DNA from 3 places in the Sinorhizobium sp. CCBAU 05631 genome. Region 1 is predicted to be linked to each of the others. Evidence: riboswitches for the same ligand, from Rfam matches in the RefSeq annotation. Region 1 holds a riboswitch; each other region holds the start of a gene.
The links. A riboswitch is a leader RNA that binds a small molecule or an ion and turns the genes downstream of it on or off. The one in region 1 is predicted to bind thiamine pyrophosphate.
Positions count from the first base shown of each region.

Region 2: another riboswitch for thiamine pyrophosphate. It lies ahead of thiD (bifunctional hydroxymethylpyrimidine kinase/phosphomethylpyrimidine kinase); the one in region 1 lies ahead of thiC (phosphomethylpyrimidine synthase ThiC).
Region 3: another riboswitch for thiamine pyrophosphate. It lies ahead of thiB (thiamine ABC transporter substrate binding subunit); the one in region 1 lies ahead of thiC (phosphomethylpyrimidine synthase ThiC).

Region 1 covers NZ_CP023064.1:97,906-104,948, reverse strand. Annotated here, with positions in the region: gene SS05631_RS31120 (GyrI-like domain-containing protein) at 364-1,056, shown strand; partial or broken gene SS05631_RS19945 (transposase) at 1,105-1,425, opposite strand; TPP riboswitch at 2,635-2,746, shown strand; gene thiC (phosphomethylpyrimidine synthase ThiC) at 2,844-4,676, shown strand; gene thiO (glycine oxidase ThiO) at 4,678-5,655, shown strand; gene thiS (sulfur carrier protein ThiS) at 5,652-5,849, shown strand; gene SS05631_RS19925 (thiazole synthase) at 5,852-6,625, shown strand; gene SS05631_RS19920 (thiamine phosphate synthase) at 6,622-7,043, shown strand, end outside.
Region 2 covers NZ_CP023064.1:543,771-550,813, reverse strand. Annotated here, with positions in the region: gene SS05631_RS22175 (UTP--glucose-1-phosphate uridylyltransferase) at 1-552, shown strand, start outside; gene SS05631_RS22170 (polysaccharide biosynthesis tyrosine autokinase) at 682-3,045, shown strand; gene thiD (bifunctional hydroxymethylpyrimidine kinase/phosphomethylpyrimidine kinase) at 3,151-3,951, opposite strand; TPP riboswitch at 4,029-4,131, opposite strand; gene SS05631_RS22160 (peroxiredoxin) at 4,349-5,008, shown strand; gene SS05631_RS22155 (serine hydrolase) at 5,088-6,095, opposite strand; gene SS05631_RS22145 (AraC family transcriptional regulator) at 7,024-7,043, shown strand, end outside.
Region 3 covers NZ_CP023063.1:3,520,423-3,527,465, reverse strand. Annotated here, with positions in the region: gene thiP (thiamine/thiamine pyrophosphate ABC transporter permease ThiP) at 1-1,133, opposite strand, end outside; gene thiB (thiamine ABC transporter substrate binding subunit) at 1,165-2,193, opposite strand; TPP riboswitch at 2,242-2,357, opposite strand; gene SS05631_RS17220 (GNAT family N-acetyltransferase) at 2,513-2,992, shown strand; gene SS05631_RS17215 (thiamine diphosphokinase) at 3,078-3,728, shown strand; gene SS05631_RS17210 (ABC-F family ATP-binding cassette domain-containing protein) at 3,733-5,559, shown strand; gene SS05631_RS17205 (sulfite exporter TauE/SafE family protein) at 5,641-6,387, shown strand; gene trmD (tRNA (guanosine(37)-N1)-methyltransferase TrmD) at 6,369-7,043, opposite strand, start outside.

The sequences.
Region 1 (7,043 bases):
GTAGGGACTTTCGCGACAGTCGCAACGTCTTGACGCAACCTGCTCGTTACAGGACGAACAACGGTCTTACACTCTTCTGCGACCGCGGTGAATGCGGAGAAACGACCCTTTGCTGTCATCCGCAACAAAGGCAGTGAACGACACGATTGAGCCCTATCCTGTCATTCGCAACTCGCGATCGCATTGCCGCGCAGGTGTTCCCCCGCGGGCGCATGAGCGGATCGAGCGCGCCAGCGGCGACCTCGGGCTCGCGGTCCTTCTTTATCTCCGCCGACATTCCGCTTAAAACCGTCCTCGGCCGCTTGGGCTCGCCGAATTGTACGAGAAGCATCAAAGCATCTTGGGGGAGTATACTTCTGCTCGATGAGCCAACGGTCGAGTTGCCTCAACTCTGCGTCCTCAGTTGCCTGGCAGCATGATGCCACCCCGGGCCGCTCCGCCGTTCCCATCGGCGAGAGCGACCCGATAGCCGTGCAGGCGCGGCAGAATTATTTGTATCACCCACTGTCGGCATCGGCCCTGGTCGTCCGTCTTCTCGTTGCAACATCACGCAGCGGAGAGATCGATATGCTTACATTACCGACGATTGTCGAACGAGCGGCCGTTTCCTATGTCGCCGTGAAGAAGCAGGTCGCCTTGCCATTCGACAATGAGGTGCCCGCCATCCTCAGCGAGCTTTTTGCGTTCGTAGCCATGCATCAGTTGGAAGCCGGTGCGGTGTTTTTCAAGCACAATGTCATCGTGATGCCAGAGATCGAGATGGAGTTCGCCGTTCCTGTGGATCGCCTCGTGCGAGGACAAGGCTCGATTGTTAGCGGAACCCTTCCTGCCGGACGCTACGCTGAAGTAACCTACTTCGGGCCTTATGATGACCTGCTCACCGTCAATGGCGTTCTGATTGGCTGGGCGTTACACGCCGGAATCGTCTTTGACTCACATCAGGTGGGCGCAGGAGAGTGGTTCGCTGCACGAAGTGAGATATATCACAACAGCCCCGCTGAGGAGCCAAATCCTCAGAGGCTGAAAACGACGGTTTCCATCAAGTTGAAGGATTGAGCCACGGAACAGACGGCTCGTCTCCGACTTCGGCGTGATGAAATCGGTCGCGGGGCCGGTGATGACGGACGTAGTCCCGCTTTTCGGCGGCGGTGCGTTTTTCAGAGCCCCCTTTAGGAACTCCAACTCCAGAGCCTGCTTGCCGACTAGCCGCTCCAGCGCCGCGATCCGCGCCTCATATTCCTGGAGGAGGTCAACGGCCTGCGCATCCTCGTCAAATGCACCTTCCTCGTACTTCTGAACCCAGATGCGGATAAGATTGCGCGACACGTCGTGGCGTTTTGCCAGACCATGCAGCGTTTCGCCGGCGAGAAATTCCTGCGCGACCTGACGTTTGAATTCGACGCTGTGACTGCGGTGCTTTGCCATGGGTCTTCTTTCCGAAAACCCGGTAGGCCGGTCAATTCCTCATCCCGATCTGTCCACCCCAAGGGGCGCACTCCAATGCCGGGTCACTTCTCAGTGCAAATCAACACGCAATATTGTGCTGCCGCCCCGGTCGTCATTTCGACCTGTCAAGTAGCGGTTGCGACCTCCTCCGAACTTTCGCGTAAATGCGATCGTGTCCACGGGAGTTCTCTAATCGCGGTTGTCAAGTTGATCGCCGAGGGCGTCACAGGTCAGGCTCATGGTTCTCTTCGAGGTCGGCACTTTGGCCGCCTCATCATGGCGTTGGATAGGCTCGGTCGACCAATGTGGTGTTCGCGGTTGCCTGTATCAGACAGTATCGCATTCCTGGGATCGGTCTTGACCGCGCCATCGTCCTGACCGGACGATCTCGCTGATCTCAGCTAATCATGGACATCACTGTTATGATGCCAGATCGCCCGGCTCTTGCGATGACCAACGGAAGGGTTCACCGGATATCCAAAATTGGCCATTGGAGGACTGAACCGCGGCGCACGCTCGCCGCTTGTTGCCATGCCATTGCAGCAGCAACTTCGGCCGCTTGCGACCAGCGATCGTCGATGAGCGTTCGTTCCAGAGACTGCGGCGTGCCAGCGCGACCCAAACCACAGCGTCGGCCGCCGCTTCCGGCGCGCTTTCCCCAAGGCACCCGGGCTTTAAACTGTCCATTCGCCTGGTCGGCGTGAAATCGTTCGGTCCAAGTTCGGAGCCGTGTTTACTGCTGAGCGCTACCATGTAAAGCGGGAAGCAAAAGCTACGCCGCGTGTGGGTTTTACTCTACCGCTCCAAACCGAAAATTGTCATATGTCCGTTGGCTTTAGCAGCTCCCTCACTTCGCTCCAGCCTGAAGTCGTTAAGGCGTCGCATCTACCGTTGAGCGCTTCAATTTGAAATCACAAAGCAAAAGCACACCCACAATGGGGCGCAGTTTTTTAAATGAGTCTCTTTGCGTCTTAGGCGATCATTAACCATCTGTATTAACGCGTAAAATCTCGCAACCGGAAGTCAATTGGTCTCAAACTTCCGTCATCCGGACCATAATTTCCGTGCCCCTTCACTATCGATAGGTATCAAGTATCGATAGTGCGACGGAATGCCCGCACGTCGCACTCGGTTCCTAACCTCCTCTAAACAGTCTTGACGCCGCGGCGATAACAGTGACTATTGGCGTCCATTCACCAGGGGGGTCCCGGCAAGGGGCTGAGATACTGCTAGAGCGCGCAGTGACCCGTTGAACCTGATCCAGTTCATACTGGCGTAGGGACGGTGCAGACGCTTGATGCCAGGATTCCGTATTCCCGCGATCCATCGGCGATGCGTCTTTTCATCCTTCCGGCTTCAGAACTGGGTCTCCAACGCGAAAACTTTGGAGCCTCAAGATGAATGTTTTCAAGCCTCTCGCAGCACCCTCGGTCACGCAGGGGCCGCTTCCGGCCTCCCGCAAGGTCTACAAGCCGGGCGAGATCCATGCCGGCATCCGCGTGCCGATGCGGGAGATCGCGCTGCATCCGACCTCCGGCGAGCCGCCGGTCACCGTCTATGATGCCTCCGGCCCCTATACCCTCGAGGGCGCCGATATCCATATCGACGAGGGCCTGCCGCGGCTGCGCCGCGACTGGATTCTGGCGCGCGGCGATGTCGAAAGCTATGAGGGCCGTACCGTCAAGGCGGAGGACAACGGCTTTGCATCTGGCGAGCGGCTGACGCCGGAATTCCCCGTCCGCCACCGGCCGCTGAGGGCCAAGCCCGGTCAGGCGATCACCCAGCTTGCCTATGCGCGGGGCGGCATCATCACGCCGGAAATGGAGTTCATCGCCATACGCGAAAACCTCGGCCGCAAGGCCGCCAAGGAGGCGCTCGCCCGCGACGGCGAGAGTTTCGGCGCCGCGGTTCCCGATTTTGTCACCCCGGATTTCGTCCGCCAGGAGGTCGCCAGCGGCCGGGCGATCATCCCCGCCAACATCAACCATCCAGAATCGGAACCGATGATCATCGGCCGCAATTTCCTGGTAAAGATCAACGCCAATATCGGCAACTCCGCCGTCACCTCGTCTATGGCAGAAGAGGTCGAGAAGATGGTCTGGGCAACCCGCTGGGGCGCCGATACGGTCATGGACCTTTCGACCGGCCGCAACATCCACAACATCCGCGAATGGATCATCCGCAATTCGCCGGTACCGATCGGCACGGTGCCGCTCTATCAGGCGCTGGAGAAGGTCGGCGGCATCGCCGAGGATCTCAGTTGGGAGGTCTTCCGCGACACGCTGATCGAGCAGGCCGAGCAGGGTGTCGACTATTTCACCATCCATGCCGGCGTGCGGCTGCACTATATCCCGCTCACCGTCGATCGCGTCACCGGCATCGTCTCGCGCGGCGGCTCGATCATGGCCAAGTGGTGCCTGCACCACCACCGCGAAAGCTTCCTCTACGAGCATTTCGACGAGATCTGCGACATCTGCCGCGCCTATGACGTCTCCTTCTCGCTCGGCGACGGCCTGCGTCCCGGCTCGATCGCCGACGCCAATGACGCGGCGCAGTTCGCGGAACTCGAAACGCTCGGTGAGCTGACGAAGATCGCCTGGGCGAAGGATTGCCAAGTGATGATCGAGGGCCCCGGCCACGTGCCGATGCACAAGATCAAGGAGAACATGGACAAGCAGCTCAAAACCTGCGGCGAGGCCCCCTTCTATACGCTCGGGCCGCTGACGACCGACATCGCGCCCGGCTACGACCACATCACCTCAGGCATCGGCGCGGCGATGATTGGCTGGTTCGGCACCGCCATGCTCTGCTACGTCACGCCGAAGGAGCATTTGGGCCTGCCGGACCGCAACGACGTCAAGGTCGGCGTCATCACCTACAAGATCGCCGCGCACGCCGCCGACCTTGCCAAGGGCCATCCGGCCGCCCGCATCCGCGACGACGCGCTGTCGCGAGCCCGTTTCGAATTCCGCTGGGAAGATCAGTTCAACCTGTCGCTCGATCCGGAAACCGCCCGCAATTTCCACGACGAAACCTTGCCGAAGGAGGCACACAAGGTCGCGCATTTCTGCTCCATGTGCGGCCCGAAATTCTGCTCGATGCGGATTTCCCACGACATCCGCGCCGAGGCGCAGAAGGAGGGGCTCGAGGCCATGGCGGCGAAGTATCGCGAGGGCGGCGACCTCTACATGCCGGTCGGCGAAGGCGCAGCCACGACCGCCGGAGAATGAGATGCACGTGTTGATCAAGGGGGCTGGCGTCGCCGGCCTCACGGCCGCCCATGAACTCGTTGCGCGCGGCGCGGCGGTCATGGTCGCGGAACGAACACATGGCTTTGCGACTGCCGCCTCGTGGTACGCCGGCGGCATGCTCGCCCCCTGGTGCGAGCGGGAAAGCGCCGAGGAGGCCGTTCTTATCCGCGGCGGCGCTGCCGCCGGCTGGTGGGAGGCCGCGCTACCCGCCGGTTCGGTCCATCGCAACGGCACGCTGGTCGTCGCCCCACTGCGCGACGCGGCCGAACTCAGGCGCTTCGCCTCGCGCACCTCCGGCTACCGCTGGATCGGCGCGGAAGAAATCGTAGCGCTGGAGCCGGCGCTCGCCGGGCGGTTTCGCGAGGCGCTGTTCTTTCCTGAGGAAGCGCATCTCGATCCGCGCCGCGCACTTTCAGCTCTCAGACAGGGGCTCGAAGCGCAAGGCGTGGTTTTCAGCGGCGGCGGGATCGAGGAAAGCCGCTTCGACCTGACCATCGACTGCACCGGCGCCGCAAGAATCGGCGAGTTCAAGGGACTGCGCGGCGTTCGCGGCGAAATGCTCTACCTCCAGACCGACGAGGTCAGCCTTTCCCGTCCGGTGCGCCTGCTGCATCCGCGCATTCCGCTCTATATCGTGCCGCGCGGTGGCGGGCTCTTCATGTGCGGGGCGACGATGATCGAAAGCGACGACGACGGCCCGATCACCGCCCGCTCGCTGATGGAGCTCCTGAACGCCGCCTATACGCTGCACCCGGCCCTTGCCGAGGCCCGCCTGGTCGAGACCGGCACCGGCGTGCGACCCGCCTTTGCCGACAACCTGCCGCGCGTCACCCGGCAGAACAACGCCATCACCGTCAACGGCCTCTACCGCCACGGCTTCCTGCTGTCGCCGGCGCTCGCTGAGGAGGTGGCTGCGCTGGCGCTTGGCGCAGAATTGAAGAGAGGAAATGCCCGATGAAGCTGACCATCAACGGCGAGGAGCACGAGCTCCCGGCCGCCACTTTGGCCGAAGCGCTGGCGCTCCTCGAATACGAGGACGACTGGCTCGCGACCGCGGTCAATGGCGAGCTCGTCCACAGGGCCGACCGAGCAAATCACCATCTCAGGGACCGCGACCGGATCGAGGTCCTGTCGCCGATGCAGGGAGGCTGATCATGCCGCAATTCTATGGAACCGAACTGCGCTCGCGGCTGCTGCTCGGCACGGCGCGTTATCCTTCGCCGGCCAGTCTTGCCGAGGCGGTGCGGCGGTCGGGCACCGATATCGTCACGGTCTCGCTTCGCCGCGAGACCGCCGGCGGGCGCTCCGGCGGCGCCTTTTTCGAACTGGTCCGCGAGCTCGGCGTCCGCGTCCTGCCGAACACCGCGGGCTGCCATTCCGTCTCGGAGGCGGTGCTGACCGCGAAGATGGCGCGCGAGGTGTTTTCGACCGACTGGATCAAGCTCGAAGTCATCGGCCACCACGATACGCTGCAGCCGGACGTCTTCGGTCTCGTCGAGGCGGCGCGTATCCTCACCGGCGAGGGGTTCGAGGTGTTCCCCTACACGACCGACGATCTGGTCGTTGCCGAACGGCTGCTCGAGGCCGGCTGCAAGGTGCTGATGCCCTGGTGCGCGCCGATCGGCAGCGCCATGGGTCCGCAGAACCTGCAGGGCTTACGCGCCATGCGCGCCGAATTTCCCGACGTGCCGCTGATCGTCGACGCCGGCATCGGCCGACCCTCGCATGCGGCAACCGTGATGGAACTCGGCTACGACGCGGTGCTCCTCAACACCGCGGTCGCCGGCGCCGCCGACCCGGCTGCCATGGCCGAGGCTTTCGCCAAGGCGATCGAGGCCGGGCATATGGCCTTTCACGCCGGACTGCTGGAGCCGCGCGACATGGCCGTTCCCTCCACCCCCGTCATCGGAAAGGCGGTTTTCTCGTGAAGCTCGACCCGTTCTATCTCATCGTCGACAGCGCCCAATGGATCGAACGGTTGGTCCCGCTCGGCGTCAGGCTGGTGCAGCTCAGGATCAAGGAGCGGAGCGACGAAAACCTTCGCGGCGAGATCCGCAGGGCCAAGGCAATCTGCGCGGTGCATCGGTGCCAGTTGATCGTCAACGATTACTGGCAGTTGGCAATCGAGGAAGGCTGCGACTTCGTCCATCTCGGCCAGGAGGATCTCGCCGATGCCGATCTCGGCGCGATCCGCGCCGCAGGGCTGAAGCTCGGGGTGAGCACCCATGACGAGGCGGAGCTCGAAACGGCGCTTGCCGCCGAACCGGACTATGTGGCGCTCGGGCCGATCTACCCGACGATCCTCAAGAAGATGAAGTGGACGCCGCAGGGGCTGACGCGGCTTTC
Region 2 (7,043 bases), 450 kb from region 1:
TGGTGCGCACGCGACCTGATCGGTGACGAGCCGTTCGCACTGCTGTTGCCGGACATGGTCTCCTTCGGCGCACGCGGCTGCATGGCAGGCCTCGTGGATCTCTATCGCGAGGTCGGCGGCAATGTCGTCGCCGTCGAGCAATGCGCCCCCGAAGAGGCCTCGAAATACGGCATCGTCGGCAAGGGCGATACGGTGCGCCACGGTTTCTCGGTCACCGAGATGATCGAAAAGCCGCCGGCGGGGCGGGCGCCGTCCAACTACTATCTGAACGGCCGCTATATCCTGCAGCCGGAGATCTTCTCCATTCTCGCGCACCAGTCACGCGGGGCCGGCAACGAGATCCAGCTGACCGACGGCATGCTGAAGCTTTCGGCAGACCAGTCCTTCCATGCCCATCCCTATGAGGGCCGGACCTTCGACTGCGGTTCGAAGCAGGGCTTCATCGAAGCCAATGTCGCCTTCGCGCTTGCCCGCGCCGACATCGGCGACGTCGTGTTCGAATCCGTCCGCGAGATCGTCCTGTCTCACGAAAGCCGCATCCGCGCGGCATAAGCCCAAGCTCCCGGCGGCCGCGCGAGGCCGCCGGGAGCAGAGCGTCGCGTGTCCTGCAGGACGCGGAGAAATCGCGCTTTGAAATACTGCATGTTTTTAAGGAAGCAGGCAGGAGGACCGGAGAAAAAGATGAACAGAACGGCCCCCATGAAACAGAGAAGTGTGCCCTTGAGCATCGTGCCCCGCGAGGAACAATCGGACGGCTTTATCGATCTCGACCGTCTGCTGGCCGTCGTCGTCCGCCGGGCAAGGCTCGTTGCAGCGTTCGTGGTGCTCTTCATCCTGCTCGGGGCCGCCTATCTGCTGTTCGCGACCCCCTATTACACCTCGCTGACGCAGATCCTCCTCGACGACAACCTGTCGAAATATGCCGAGGAAGAACCAGTGCCGACCAACAGCCAGATGCTCGACACGCAGATCGCCAGCGCGGTCGAGATCCTGAAGTCCGGGGAGCTGGCGCTGCGGGTGGTCGACAAGCTCAACCTTTCGGAGAACGATACCATCGTCAATCCGCCCCGTTCGCCTGCCGCCGTCGTCAAGGACTGGCTGAAGACGGCGACCGGCCTGTTCTCGGGCGGGCCGGGCGTTTCGGAGGAAGCGGCGCGCAATGGCCGCCGGCTGAAAGCCTCGGCAATCTTGCAGCAGTCGCTCTATGTCGAACGCGTCGGCCGCAGTTCGGTGATTTCGCTTTCCTTCCGATCGAGCGATCAGCAGCTTGCCGCCGGTGTCGTCAGGACCTATGCTGAAGCTTATCTGACCGACCAGCTGAACGCCAATTTCGAAGCGACGGAACGGGCTTCGGTCTGGCTGCAGGAGCGGCTTGACGATCTGCGGCAGCGCTCGCAGGCGGCCGCCCTCGAGGTCGAGCAGTTCCGCAGCGAGAACGGCCTGACCGCGGCGCGCGGCGAACTGATGTCCGAACAGCAGCTCGCCGATCTCAACAGTCAGCTGATCGTCGCGCAGGCGGATACGGCCAGTGCCTCGGCGCGCTACGAACAGTTCAAGTCGATCATCGACCAGGGGCCGGAGGCCGCCGTCAACAATGCCACCATCTCCCCCAAGGAGGGTGACAATTCGGTGATCCGGGACCTGCGCACCCGCTATCTCGGCATCGGCAAGCGGGAGCAGGAGGTGGCGCAGAATTTCGGCGAGGACCATCCGCAGGCGGTTTCGCTTCGGGCCGAGAAGGAGGACATCGGCCGGCAGATCTATCAGGAACTGCAGCAGCTGACGGCAAGCTACAAGAACGAGTTCGAAGTCGCCCGCTCGCGCGAGGCCTCGCTGCGCAAGAGCATCGAGGGGATCGCCGGCAAGAATTCCGACGCCAGCAAGTCGCTGGTGCAGTTGCGCGTCCTCGAGCAGAAGGCCGCGGCGCTGAAGACGCTCTACGAATCCTATCTCGGCCGCTACGAACAGGCAACGCAGCAACAGTCCTTCCCGATCGCCAAGGCGCGCGTCATTTCCGAAGCCGGCGTCCCGACGGCGCCGTCGAGCCCGAAGAAGACCATGACCTTGGCGCTTTCGGCCGTGCTCGGCCTGATGTTCGGCGGCGCCTATGCCGCATTCCTCGAATTCCGCGAAAGAACCTTCCGGCTTGAAGGCGAGGTGCGCTCCATGCTCGGCCACCGATCGCTCGGCTACGTTCCGCTGATCGGCTCGCGGACGAAGAAAACGACGCAGCTCGTGCGTGCCCGTTTCGGATCGGACCGACAACCGCACGACCCTTCGGAGGGCGCCACGCCATTCCAACGCCTTTCGCGGATCGTGCTCGATGCGCCGCGCTCCGCCTTCGCGGAGACATTCCGGAATGCCAAGCTCGCCTGCGACCATATGCTGCCCGGAAACGAGAGCCGCGTCATCGCGATCGTCTCGGCCCTTCCGGACGAGGGCAAGTCGATCGTCGCGGCCAATTTCGCGGCGCTGCTGGCCTCGAGCGGCAAGCGGACACTGTTGATCGACGCCGACATCCGCAAGCCCGGTCTCACCCAGATGATCACGCCGGCTCCGCGCACGGGGCTGGTCGAGACGCTGACGGGAGAAGCGACCTGGCCCGCCGGCATCAAGGTGGATCAGCGTACAAAGCTCGCGATCCTGCCGGCCGGCGGCGGAGCGTCGGATCGCAGGCATCAGAGCAACGAACTGCTCGCCTCCCAGGCGATGGCGGGGCTCATCGAGAATGCCCGCAATTCCTTCGACTACGTCGTCGTCGATCTCGCCGCGCTTGCTCCCGTGGTCGACGCGAAGGCCTTCACGCCGCTCGCAGACGGCGTCCTCTTCGTGGTAGAATGGGGCCGCACGCCCTCGAGGCTCGTTCGGGACCTCTTGAATTCCGAGCCGCAGATCGATGCAAAGGTCCTGGGCGTGATCCTCAACAAGACCGACATGGACGAACTCGAGAAATACAGCGACTTCGGCGGTGCGGAGAAATATCGGCACCGCTACGGCAAGTACTATATCGAGGAAGGCGTCACGAGCCGGCACACGGCCGCCTGACCGCGAACTCCTGCGCGGTGCTATAGGCGGCCCTGAATGGGTTCGCCTATAGCTGCTGCAATTGCCGGTGGGCGTGGCGGCAATCCCGCCTAATATGAATCCGCCTCAGCGCCCCCACCATTCGTGGAAATGGTGGACCGGTCCCCGGCCCCCTCCGACCTTCAGCCGGTCGGCGGCGGAAATCGCCGCGTGCAGATAGGCCTTCGCGGCGCCCACCGCCTCGGCGAGCGGCTGTCCCTTGGCAAGACCGGCGGCGATGGCGGCCGAAAGCGTGCAGCCGGTCCCGTGATCGTTGCGTGTTTCGATGCGCCGCGCCGGGAAGCGGACGAGCCGATCGCCGTCGAAGAAGAGGTCGGTCGCGTCGCTGCCTCTCCGATGCCCTCCCTTGATCAACACCGAGCGGGCGCCCGACGTCATGAGGGCCTCGGCCTGGCGGGTCATCTCGGCGTCGTCCTCTGCAACCGGGCGGCCGGTGAGAAGTGCCGCCTCCGGCAGATTGGGTGTGACGACGATGGCCAAGGGTAGAAGCTCATGCGTGAGCACGGCCATCGCATCCGGCTGCAACAACGGATCGCCGGAGGTTGCGACCATGACCGGGTCGACAACCGCGCGCCTCTCCAAGCGGCGCAAGCCTTCGGCGATGGCGATGATCGTTTCCCGGCGCGAGACCATACCGATCTTGATCGACTTCACGTCGAGATCGGAAAAAAGCGCGTCTATCTGCGCTGCGACAATCTCCGGCGAGACGTCCTCGACGGCGGTGACGCCCTTCGTATTCTGCGCGGTAATCGCCGTCACGACGCTGGCGCCGTAGACGCCGAGGGCCGAAAAAGTCTTGATATCCGCCTGGATACCGGCCCCGCCGCCCGAATCCGATCCGGCAATGGTGAGCGCGATCGGCGGCACGGGCGCATGAGGCTGCATTGGTCGATCTCCTGGTGAAAAAAATCACGGAGACCCAGGTGAAGGCGAAGACGTGGCGGAGGGTAGCCTCTTTCCGTTCCTACGCCGGCATGACCCGGATCAGGTTCAAGGGTCCGGCTCACCGCCGTCTCAGCGCCGCTCGGCGCTCCCCTCGGAATGCCGACATTCTATGCGGCAAGCATGCGGCAGTGTCAACGCTGCCACCTGCGAGCGACTGCTTGCGGACCCGCCATCTGCCGATGGAAGATTTTTCTCTGAAGCGGCAGAAACACGCTGCAGACGTTTCTCTTGCGCGTCGCGACGGCGCGTTTCGTCCTCGAAAACTCCGTTGATTGCGCTATTCTTGGGCCCATTCCCGTCGACCCGAAAGGAGCAAGCCATGAGCCTCCGCATCAACGACACCGCCCCCGATTTCACCGCCGAGACGACACAAGGCACCGTCAATTTCCATGAATGGATCGGCGATGGCTGGGCGGTGCTCTTCTCGCATCCGAAGAATTTCACGCCCGTCTGCACCACCGAACTCGGCGCCATGGCCGGGATCGAAGGCGAGTTTCGCAAGCGCGGCGTCAAGATCATCGGCATTTCGGTCGATCCCGTCGACAGCCACGCCAAGTGGAAGAACGACATCAAGGTCGCGACCGGCTTCGACGTCGAATATCCGCTGATCGGCGACCGGGATCTGAAGGTGGCCAAGCTCTACGACATGCTGCCCGCCGGCGTCGGCGACACGTCCGAGGGCCGCACGCCCGCCGACAACGCCACCGTGCGCTCGGTCTATGTCATCGGACCCGACAAGAAGATCAAGCTGATCCTCACCTATCCGATGACCACCGGCCGCAACTTCAACGAGATCCTGCGCGCCATCGATTCCATCCAGCTCACCGCCAAGCATCAGGTCGCAACGCCGGCAAACTGGAAGCAGGGCGAAGATGTCATCATCACGGCCGCAGTATCGAACGAGGACGCCATCCAGCGCTTCGGCTCCTTCGACACCGTTCTTCCCTATCTCAGGAAGACGAAGCAGCCGACGGCATGAGGCCACTGGGCAGCGCGTAACGACCAACAGCCGCGAAGGGCTCGTTTAGCCTTTCGCGGCTTCGATAGTCCTCCCCAACTCAATCCGCTTTCACTGCGCTGACGATTTCCGCCAGGACGCGATGCAACGCGTCGCGGTAGCCGTTGCGCGCCGACGGGCCGCTCTCCTCGGAGGTCATGACCACGGTGAGCTTCAGCGCCGGGACGATGTAGAGCATCTGGCCGCCATAGCCCCAGGCGAAATGGACCGTCTCGCCGCCGATCCGGCGGGTGAACCAGCCATAGCCATAGGCGTCGCCGGAGAAATAGGAGTTCGTGTGGGGCTGCCACGAAAGATCGATCCAGTCCGCCGGAACGATCTGCCGTCCGTCGGACGCCCGGCCGCCCTTGCGGTATAGTTCTCCGAAGGCAAGCAACGATCTTGCGCTCATCGCCATCTGATTACCGCCGAGATAAATGCCCTGGGGATCGCGTTCCCAGGCACCGATCCTGAAACCCTGAAGCGGACCGAGCCAATCGCGCGCGAGCGCGAGCGTCGACTTGCCGCCGACCTTGGTGAGGATCGCCGAAAGCAGGTGCGTCGAGGCTGTCGAATAGAGCATCCGGCCGCCAGGCTCGTCGGCGAAAGGCTGCGAGAGCGCGAAGCGAACCCAATTGCGGCTCGATACCCAACGGCCGTAATTCGGCCCCGACACCCGGCCAAGTCCGGCCTGCATGGAAAGCAGGTTGCCGATGGTGATATCATTGATCCGCGGATCCGCCGGCGAGGGCAGATCCTCCTTCAGCAGCGGTGCGATCTTCTGTTCAGGACCGTCCAGGAGGCCCTTGTCGATCGCGATCCCGACCAGGGCCGATATGATCGACTTCGACGCGGACTTGATATTGGTCGATTCGCCCGGAGAGTGGCCGCGATAGCCCTGCTCGGCGATCGTCTCACCGTCACGCGCGACTATGACGGTCTTCAGCGGCTTCAGCTCTTCCCGATCGGCAAGCCCCTTCACCAGATCGGGAACGGCAGGAGACTCCGCGGCTGCGCTGGAGGCAAGCGGCAGCAAGAGCAATAGAACGACGGCCAGAGATCTGATCATCGCCTCGACCTAGGGCGAACGGGCGCCGAAGTCATTACCTTCACCTAAAACTCACGACGAAGTGAATCCGTGCTCCGTCTCCCGCACCGGTCGTGGCAGTATTAAGGACGATCCATGACAAACCGGCGGATGAGCTACGGCACGTGGAAATTTCGATGCGGCCTAAGCCTCGTCGAACTTCTCGTGGCCTGACCCATTATCCAGTATCCCGACGCCTTGATCCAGCGCGGCGGATAACCCCGCTCTTCGAGCATCTCTTAACATCCTGGGAAGGGAGAACTCCCCCGTCCGATCTAGAACTTCCGATCTCAAGGGCGGCTGAAGATTACCGCGAATTAACTGTTCCCTGCGGAAGCGAGGACGGTAGGATTCCAGTCTTAGGAGCAGCATCGAACTTCAGGGGACTCTGCCACTTTGCGCGGCACTCCGCACAACATTTGAGCAGCAGTAGGAGGAGGCGGCGGCGTCACTCGAAGGGAAGGAATCGGAAATTTCAATCTTCCTACTTGTAAGCCGCCGTCTTGTCGCATAAGCGCGCGCTAACAAAACCGGGAGGAGACGTCAGCGACTTTGCGTGGCTCGCACGCCTTGGCCCGTCTATTCGATCAAGTCGCTCGCGGGACTGCGGCGGGTGTCAGAGCAATGGACCCATAAGGTGCTAAAGCCCGTCGCGTTCAAACGTATTCACGCGGCGCGCTTTAGGTCTTTGTTTTTGTGCATGTCGTCATCCCAAAACCGCTGCACAGTTTTGGGCGACATGCATTAGAAACGCGGCCGGGCGCAACGGGAGGATGCGCCGGGTCGAGATGTCTTGATTTCTCATCGGGAAACTGACGATGCAAGGGCAAAGGCAGGGAATGAAACTCTCATATCTGGGCAGCAACGCCGAAGAGCCGAAGTTCTGACGCGCTGCATCGGGCCTGTCCGGGTGCAAAGGCCGCTGAAAAC
Region 3 (7,043 bases), on a different replicon from region 1:
GGCGGCGCGAGCAGGATGAAGGAAGTGCTGGCACCGATCGTGCCGGCAAACAGACGGGCGGGCATACCGCGGCGGCGCCTTCCGAGGAGCAGCCGTTGCGCCCGGATCATCAGACCGGCCATCGCGACCGAAATGGCGGCGGAGGGAAGGGCGATGGCGGCGCTGGTGATTAGCGCCCGACGGAATGCCGGCTCGCTGACGAGGCGGGCGAGATCGGCCTGCAATCCCGACGCTGCGATGGCGATGAAGGGCAAGCCGACGAAGAGGAGGGCGAGCGCCAGCCAGATGCCGTCGGCAAGGCGCGAAAGGCCACTCAGGCCGTCGAACCGCCGGGCTGCCCGCCCGCTCGTCTGGCCTTCTTCGGGGGGCGGAGCGAGAAATCTTAGGGCGATCAGCAGCGCGCCCGTCAGCGCGACCTGAAGGCCGGAAAGGGCGATCGCCCGGGGCGGGTCGAAATCGAAGCGCAGCGCCTGGTAGATCGCCACCTCGATCGTGCTCTGGGCCGGGCCGCCGCCGAGCGTCAGCACCAGCGTGAAGCTGGTGGCGCAGAGCATGAAGACGAGGCCGGCAATGCCCGGCAGCAATCCCCGGATCGCCGGCCATTCGATGAAGCGGAAGATCGCTAACGACCCCATGCCGAGATTGGCGGAGCTGCGCCAATATTCGCCGGGAATGCGCTCGAGTCCGGCAATCATCAGCCGGGCGGCAAGCGGCATGTTGAAGAAGACATGGGCAAGCAGGATGCCGAACAGGCCATAGACGCTGATCGGCTGCTGGCCCGTTGCCGAGAGAACGTGGTTCAGAATGCCCTGCCGGCCCCAGACCTCGATCAGGCCGAGCGCCGCGACGAGCGCCGGCAGGCCGAGCGGCAGGGCCATCAGCCGCAGCATCCAGATCCGGCAGGGGAAGGACGCCTGCCGTGCCAATGCGCGTGCCACGGGAATGGCGAAGAGGATCGACAGGGCCGTCGAGAGGCCCGCCTGCAGCAGCGTGAAGCGCGTGACGCGCCAGATATAGGCGTCGAACAGGCCGTCGGCGTTGCTCTCGCCCGTCTGCGTGATGAGGGCCATTCCCGCCATGCCGACAAAAAGCAGGATGCCGCCGAGGCAGAAAGCCGCGGCGGCGATCGTCATCCTGCTCTCGGTGCTGTCGAACAAGCCGGCCTCAGTTCTCGCTCATCGCCGCCAGCCATTCGTCGATCCAGGCCTTGCGGTTGGCCGCGACCTCCTCCGAGGGCAGCAGCAAGGTCTTTTCGGGATTGACGAGTTTGCCAAAGGCTTCCGGCAGCGGCTCCTTGGTGGTGCCGACCGGCATCATCCAGTTGGTGGTCGGAATGATCGACTGGAATTCCGGACCGGTCATGAAGGCCAGGAACTGGCGGGCGAGTTCCGGTTCCTTGGCGTTCTTCGTCGCGCCGGCCACTTCGATCTGGATGTAGTGACCCTCGGCGAAGGCTGCTGCCTGATAGCGATCCGTGTTTTCCGCCACCATGTGATAGGCGGGGGAGGTTGTGTAGGAAAGCACCATCGGTGCCTCGCCCTTGGTGAACAGGCCATAGGCTTCCGACCAGCCGGGGGTCACCGTCAGCACGCGATCCTTGAGCTTGGCCCAAGCCTCGCCGGCCTTGTCGCCATAGACCGATTTCACCCAGAGCAGCAGGCCGAGGCCGGGCGTCGAGGTGCGCGGGTCTTCGATGACGATCTTTTGCGCAGGATCGCCCTCGACCAGCTCCTTGAGGCTCTTCGGCGGGCTCTTCAGGGTCGCGGTGTCGTAGACCACGGCGAAGTGGCCGAAGTCATAGGGCACGAAGGTATCGTCGGAAAAATCGCCGGGAACCTTGAGGCCTTTTGTGTCGAGGCCGTGCGGGGCGAAATAGCCGGTGGCCTTGGCCTCGGCGATGAGGTTGGTATCGAGGCCGAGAATGATGTCGGCCTTCGAACCCTCGCCTTCCAGCTTCAACCGCGTCAGGAGCTCGACGCCGTCGGCAACGCCGACATAATTCACCTTGCAGTCGCAGGTCTTGCCGAAGGTTTCGGCGACCTTGGCGCCAGGACCCCATTCGGTGATGAAGCTCTCATAGGTGTAGATCGTCAGCGTCTTTTCGGCAGCTGCGGCGCTCGCGGAAAATGCTGCGATGGCCACGGTGGCGATAGCCAGCCGGCCAAGGATCTTGCGATGGAGTGAACTGGACATCTGGGCACTTCTCCCTGTTGTTGATGTTGCACGGGAAAAGCGCGTATCGGTCCGATCGCTTCTAATCCCTCCGCCGGTACGAGCCGGATCAGGTTCCGCGGGTTGGCTCGAAGCCTCTCAGCCATTGAATCCGCGAGCGGTTCCAGGCACCCCGTTAGAGCAACCAAGATTTAGCTTCGGGCGGCAGCCAAGGCAAGCGGAGTTTCGGCCGGAGCATTGGCCCTTGGCGCTGCCTGCGCTATTAAGAGGCCTGAAGCCTGCAAGGCTTTGAAATTCAAACAACGGCGGCGGCGTTTTGTTCGCCAAGCGAGGCCATTTCATGCCGGATATGCTCGTTCGCCTCTATGCTTTGCCCGAGGATCGCGCGTCCCGGCTCGGCCCCGACGTTGCCATTCGGCGCGCCCTGGCGCCCGAGCGCAGGATCGTCGTCTCCTGGATCGAGGAGCGCTTCGGCACCCTTTGGGCGGGCGAGGCGGAAGCGGCCTTCTCCTCGACGCCGACGCGGATCCATCTCGCGCTCTGCAAGGGCGAGCTTGCCGGCTTTGCCTGCCATGACGTGACGGCGCTCGGCTTCTTCGGTCCGACGGGCGTCGACAAAACATTGCGCGGCCGCGGCATCGGCGAGGCTTTGCTCTTCGAGAGCCTCTCCGCCATGCGCGCCGCCGGCTATGCCTATGCGATCATCGGCGGCGTCGGCCCGGCCGAATTTTACGCGCGCGCCGTCGGCGCGGTGGAGATTCCCGATTCGACGCCCGGCCTCTATGCCGACATGCTGTTGCCAGAGGAAAGCGGAAGTTGATCCAAGCAGTCCTGTTTGGCCAAACGGCCTGAAGAGGCGTTCTACCCTTTTCCTTCGCTGCCGCTTTGCGCTATGGGCTTCTGCCATGACCCGATCGACCTTCACCATTCTTCTCGGCGGCGCGCTCAGCTTGACGGAGCGGCTGACGGCGCAGCTTTCCGGCAGCCGGTTCATCGCGGCGGACGGCGGCATGCGCCACGCGAAGACCCTCGGCATCGTCCCGGATCTCTGGGTCGGCGATTTCGATTCGACCGACGAAACGCTGCTGGCGGCATTCGCCCAAGTCCCGCGGGAAAACTATCCCGCCGCCAAGAACGCCACCGATGGCGAGATCGCGGTCGAGGCCGCGCTTGCGCGCGGTGCGACCACGCTGATCTTCGCCGGCGCACTCGGCGGCACACGCAGCGACCATGCCTTCCTGCATCTCTTGCAACTCGCGGCGCTTGCGGAAGAGGGCCACGATGCGTTCATGACCTCGGGCGAGGAGGAGGCCTATCCGCTGATGCCGGGCACCCGTGAGATCGACCTGCCGAAGGGCAGCCTATTTTCGGTCCTCGGATTCACCGAGCTTTCCGGACTGTCGATCGAAAACGTCCGCTATCCGCTCGACGGCTTCGCGCTTTCCTTCGGATCGTCCCGGACCATTTCCAACGTCGCGGAAGGTCCGGTCCGCTTCTTCCTGAAATCCGGCCGGGCCGTGGTCCTCGCCCGCCCCTACGATCTTTCCGGAGCCTGACGCCTTGGCGCCCCCCATCCTCAAGCTTGACGACATCTTCCTGACCTTCGGCGGCACGCCGCTTCTCGCCGGCGCCAATCTGCAGGTCGAGTCCGGCGACCGCATCTGCCTCGTCGGCCGAAACGGATCCGGCAAGTCGACGCTGATGAAGATCGCCGCCGGCCTCGCCGAGGCGCAGTCCGGAGAGGTTTTCCGGCACCCGTCGGTGACAATCCGCTATCTGCACCAGGCGCCGGATTTCGACCGCTTCGATTCGGTGCAGGCCTATGCGGAGGCGGGGCTGGGACCCGGCGACGATCACTACCGCGTCACTTACCTGTTGCAGCATCTGGGGCTGACCGGCGAGGAAGACCCGAAGCGCCTCTCCGGCGGCGAGGCGCGGCGCGCCGCGCTTGCCCGTGTGCTCGCGCCGGAGCCCGATATCCTGCTTCTCGACGAGCCGACCAACCATCTCGACCTGCCGACGATCGAGTGGCTCGAAGACGAGCTCAGCCGCAGCCGCTCGGCACTCGTCTTGATCTCGCACGACCGGCGCTTTCTCGAAAAAGTCTCGACCGCCACCGTCTGGCTCGATCGCGGCCAGTCGCGCCGGCTCGACCGCGGCTTCGCCCATTTCGAAGCCTGGCGCGACGAGGTACTGGAGGCGGAGGAGCTCGAACAGCACAAGCTCGGCAAGGCGATCGAGCGCGAGGAGCACTGGCTGCGCTACGGCGTCACGGCGCGGCGCAAGCGCAACATGCGCCGCCTCGGCGAGCTGCAGGACATGCGGGCGCGCCACCGCGGCCACAAGGGGCCGCAGGGGACGATCCAGGCGACCGTCGCCGATGCCAGGGAATCCGGCAAGCTGGTCATCGAGGCGGACAAGATCACCAAGGCCTATGGCGAGCGCACGATCGTCGCGCCCTTTTCGATCCGCGTCCATCGCGGCGACCGCATCGGCCTGGTCGGCCCGAACGGCGCCGGCAAGACGACGCTGCTGAAGCTCCTGACCGGACAGATCGAGCCGGATTCCGGCACGGTAAAGCTCGGCACCAATCTGGAGATGGCGACGCTCGACCAGAAGCGCGAGGATCTGAACCTCGACGAGACGCTGGCGCATTACCTGACCGACGGACGCGGCGAGACGCTGCTCGTCAACGGCGAGCAGCGCCACGTCACCGGCTACATGAAGGAATTCCTCTTCCAGCCGGAACAGGCGCGCACGCCGATCAGCGAACTTTCCGGCGGCGAGAGGGCGCGGCTGATCCTCGCCCGCATCCTGGCGCGCGCCACCAACCTGCTGATCCTCGACGAGCCGACCAACGATCTCGACATCGAGACGCTCGACCTGCTGCAGGAAATCGTCGCCGGCTTCGCCGGAACGGTGATCCTCGTCAGCCACGACCGCGATTTCCTCGACCGCACCGTGACCTCGACCATCGCGCCGGCCAATCCGGAGGCGCCGGACGGCCGCTGGATCGAATATGCCGGCGGCTATTCCGACATGATGGCGCAGCGCCGTGGCGCGATCGAGGAGCGGCGCCGGGCCGAAAAGGCCGAGAAGACCAAGCCGAGCGAAACGGCAGCCGAAGCGGTCGAACCGCAGAAGGCCAAGGGCAAGCTCTCCTACAAGCAGAAATTCGCGCTGGAGAACCTGCCGAAGGAGATCGCCAGCACCGAGGCCGAAATCGCCAAACGCGAAGAGAAGATGCACGATCCGGCGCTCTTTTCCCGCGATCCGGAAGGCTTCGCCAAGCTCGCCGCCGAGCTCGAAAAGCTGAAGGAGAAGCTGGCGCGCATGGAGGAGGAATGGCTGCAGCTCGAAATGCTGCGTGAGGAACTGGAGGGCTGAGGTCAGACCGCGATCCGTGAGCGGACTTGCGGCCGATTGTTCCAGCCGCTATCCCGGGTCGCGGGCTTTACGAGGACGGCCATGACGATATTCCAGGCGCTGTTGCTTTTTGTTGCGGGCTTCCTGTCCGGTGCCGTCAATGCGATTGCCGGCGGCGGCACGTTTCTGACCTTCGGCGCGATGACGCTTAGCGGCCTGCCGCCGATCGTCGCCAATGCCACCTCCTCGATCGTGCAGTTTCCGGGCTACGTCACCTCGGCGCTCGCCTATGCCAAGGAGATCCGCGCCGACCGCAGGAATGCCGTTCTCCTCGGGGTGATATCGGCGGTCGGGGGGCTCGCGGGCGCGCTTCTCCTGCTGTCGCTCTCCAACCCGTCGTTCCGCGCGATGGTGCCCTGGCTGCTGATCGCCGCGACGGCGATCTTTGCGGCGGGCCCTCTCCTGAAGCCGAGGGCCCGCAGCGACGAGCACCGGATCGGGCCGTTCGGTGTGGCGAGCCAGATGGCGACATCCGTCTATGGCGGCTTCTTCGGGGCCGGCATGGGCATCATGATGCTTGCGGTGCTCGGGCTTGCGACCGGCGGCAGCTATCACCGGCTGAATGCGCTGAAGAATTTCATCTCGATCGTCATTGCGCTGATCGCCATCCTGGTGTTCGCCGCAGGCGGCGTCGTTTCCTGGCTCCATGCGGTGATCATGGTGCCGGGTGCCGCCCTCGGCGGCTATTCCGGCGTCTGGGCCGCCCGGCGCGTTCCGCAGGCGGTCATCCGCGCCATCGTCGTCGCCGTCGGCCTGCTGCTCGCCGCTTATTATTTCTTCACGGGCTGAGGCGGATCACTCTCGAAGGCACGCGCCAGCAGATCGGGGCGGCGTTCCGCCGTCAGCCGCCGCGCCTCGGCCGCGCGCCATTTGGCGACGGCGCCGTGATTTCCTGATGTCAGCACCGCCGGAATCTCGTGGCCTTCGAAGACCTGCGGCCGGGTATATTGCGGGTGCTCGAGCAGCCCGCCCTCGAAGCTTTCGTGCACGCCGGAGAGTTCATTGCCCATCACCCCGGGCAGGACGCGCACGACCGCATCGAGCAGCACCAGCGCCGCCGGCTCGCCGCCGGACAGGATATAGTCGCCGATCGACACTTCTTCGAGATAGCGCGTGTCGATGACCCGCTGGTCGACGCCCTCGAAGCGGCCGCAGACGATGACGGCGCCGGGACCGGCGGCAAGCTCGCGAACGCGCGCCTGCGTCAACGGTCGGCCGCGCGGGCTCATCAGCAGGCGCGGCCGGTCGTCATCCGCCGCGACGTGGTCGATGGCGCGGGCAAGAACATCCGGCTTCAACACCATGCCGGCGCCGCCCCCGGCCGGCGTGTCGTCGACGGTGCGGTGCTTGTTCTCGGCGAAATCGCGGATCTGCACCGCCTCGATCGACCATTGGCCGCGCTCCAGCGCCTTGCCGGCGAGCGACACGCCGAGATGCCCCGGAAA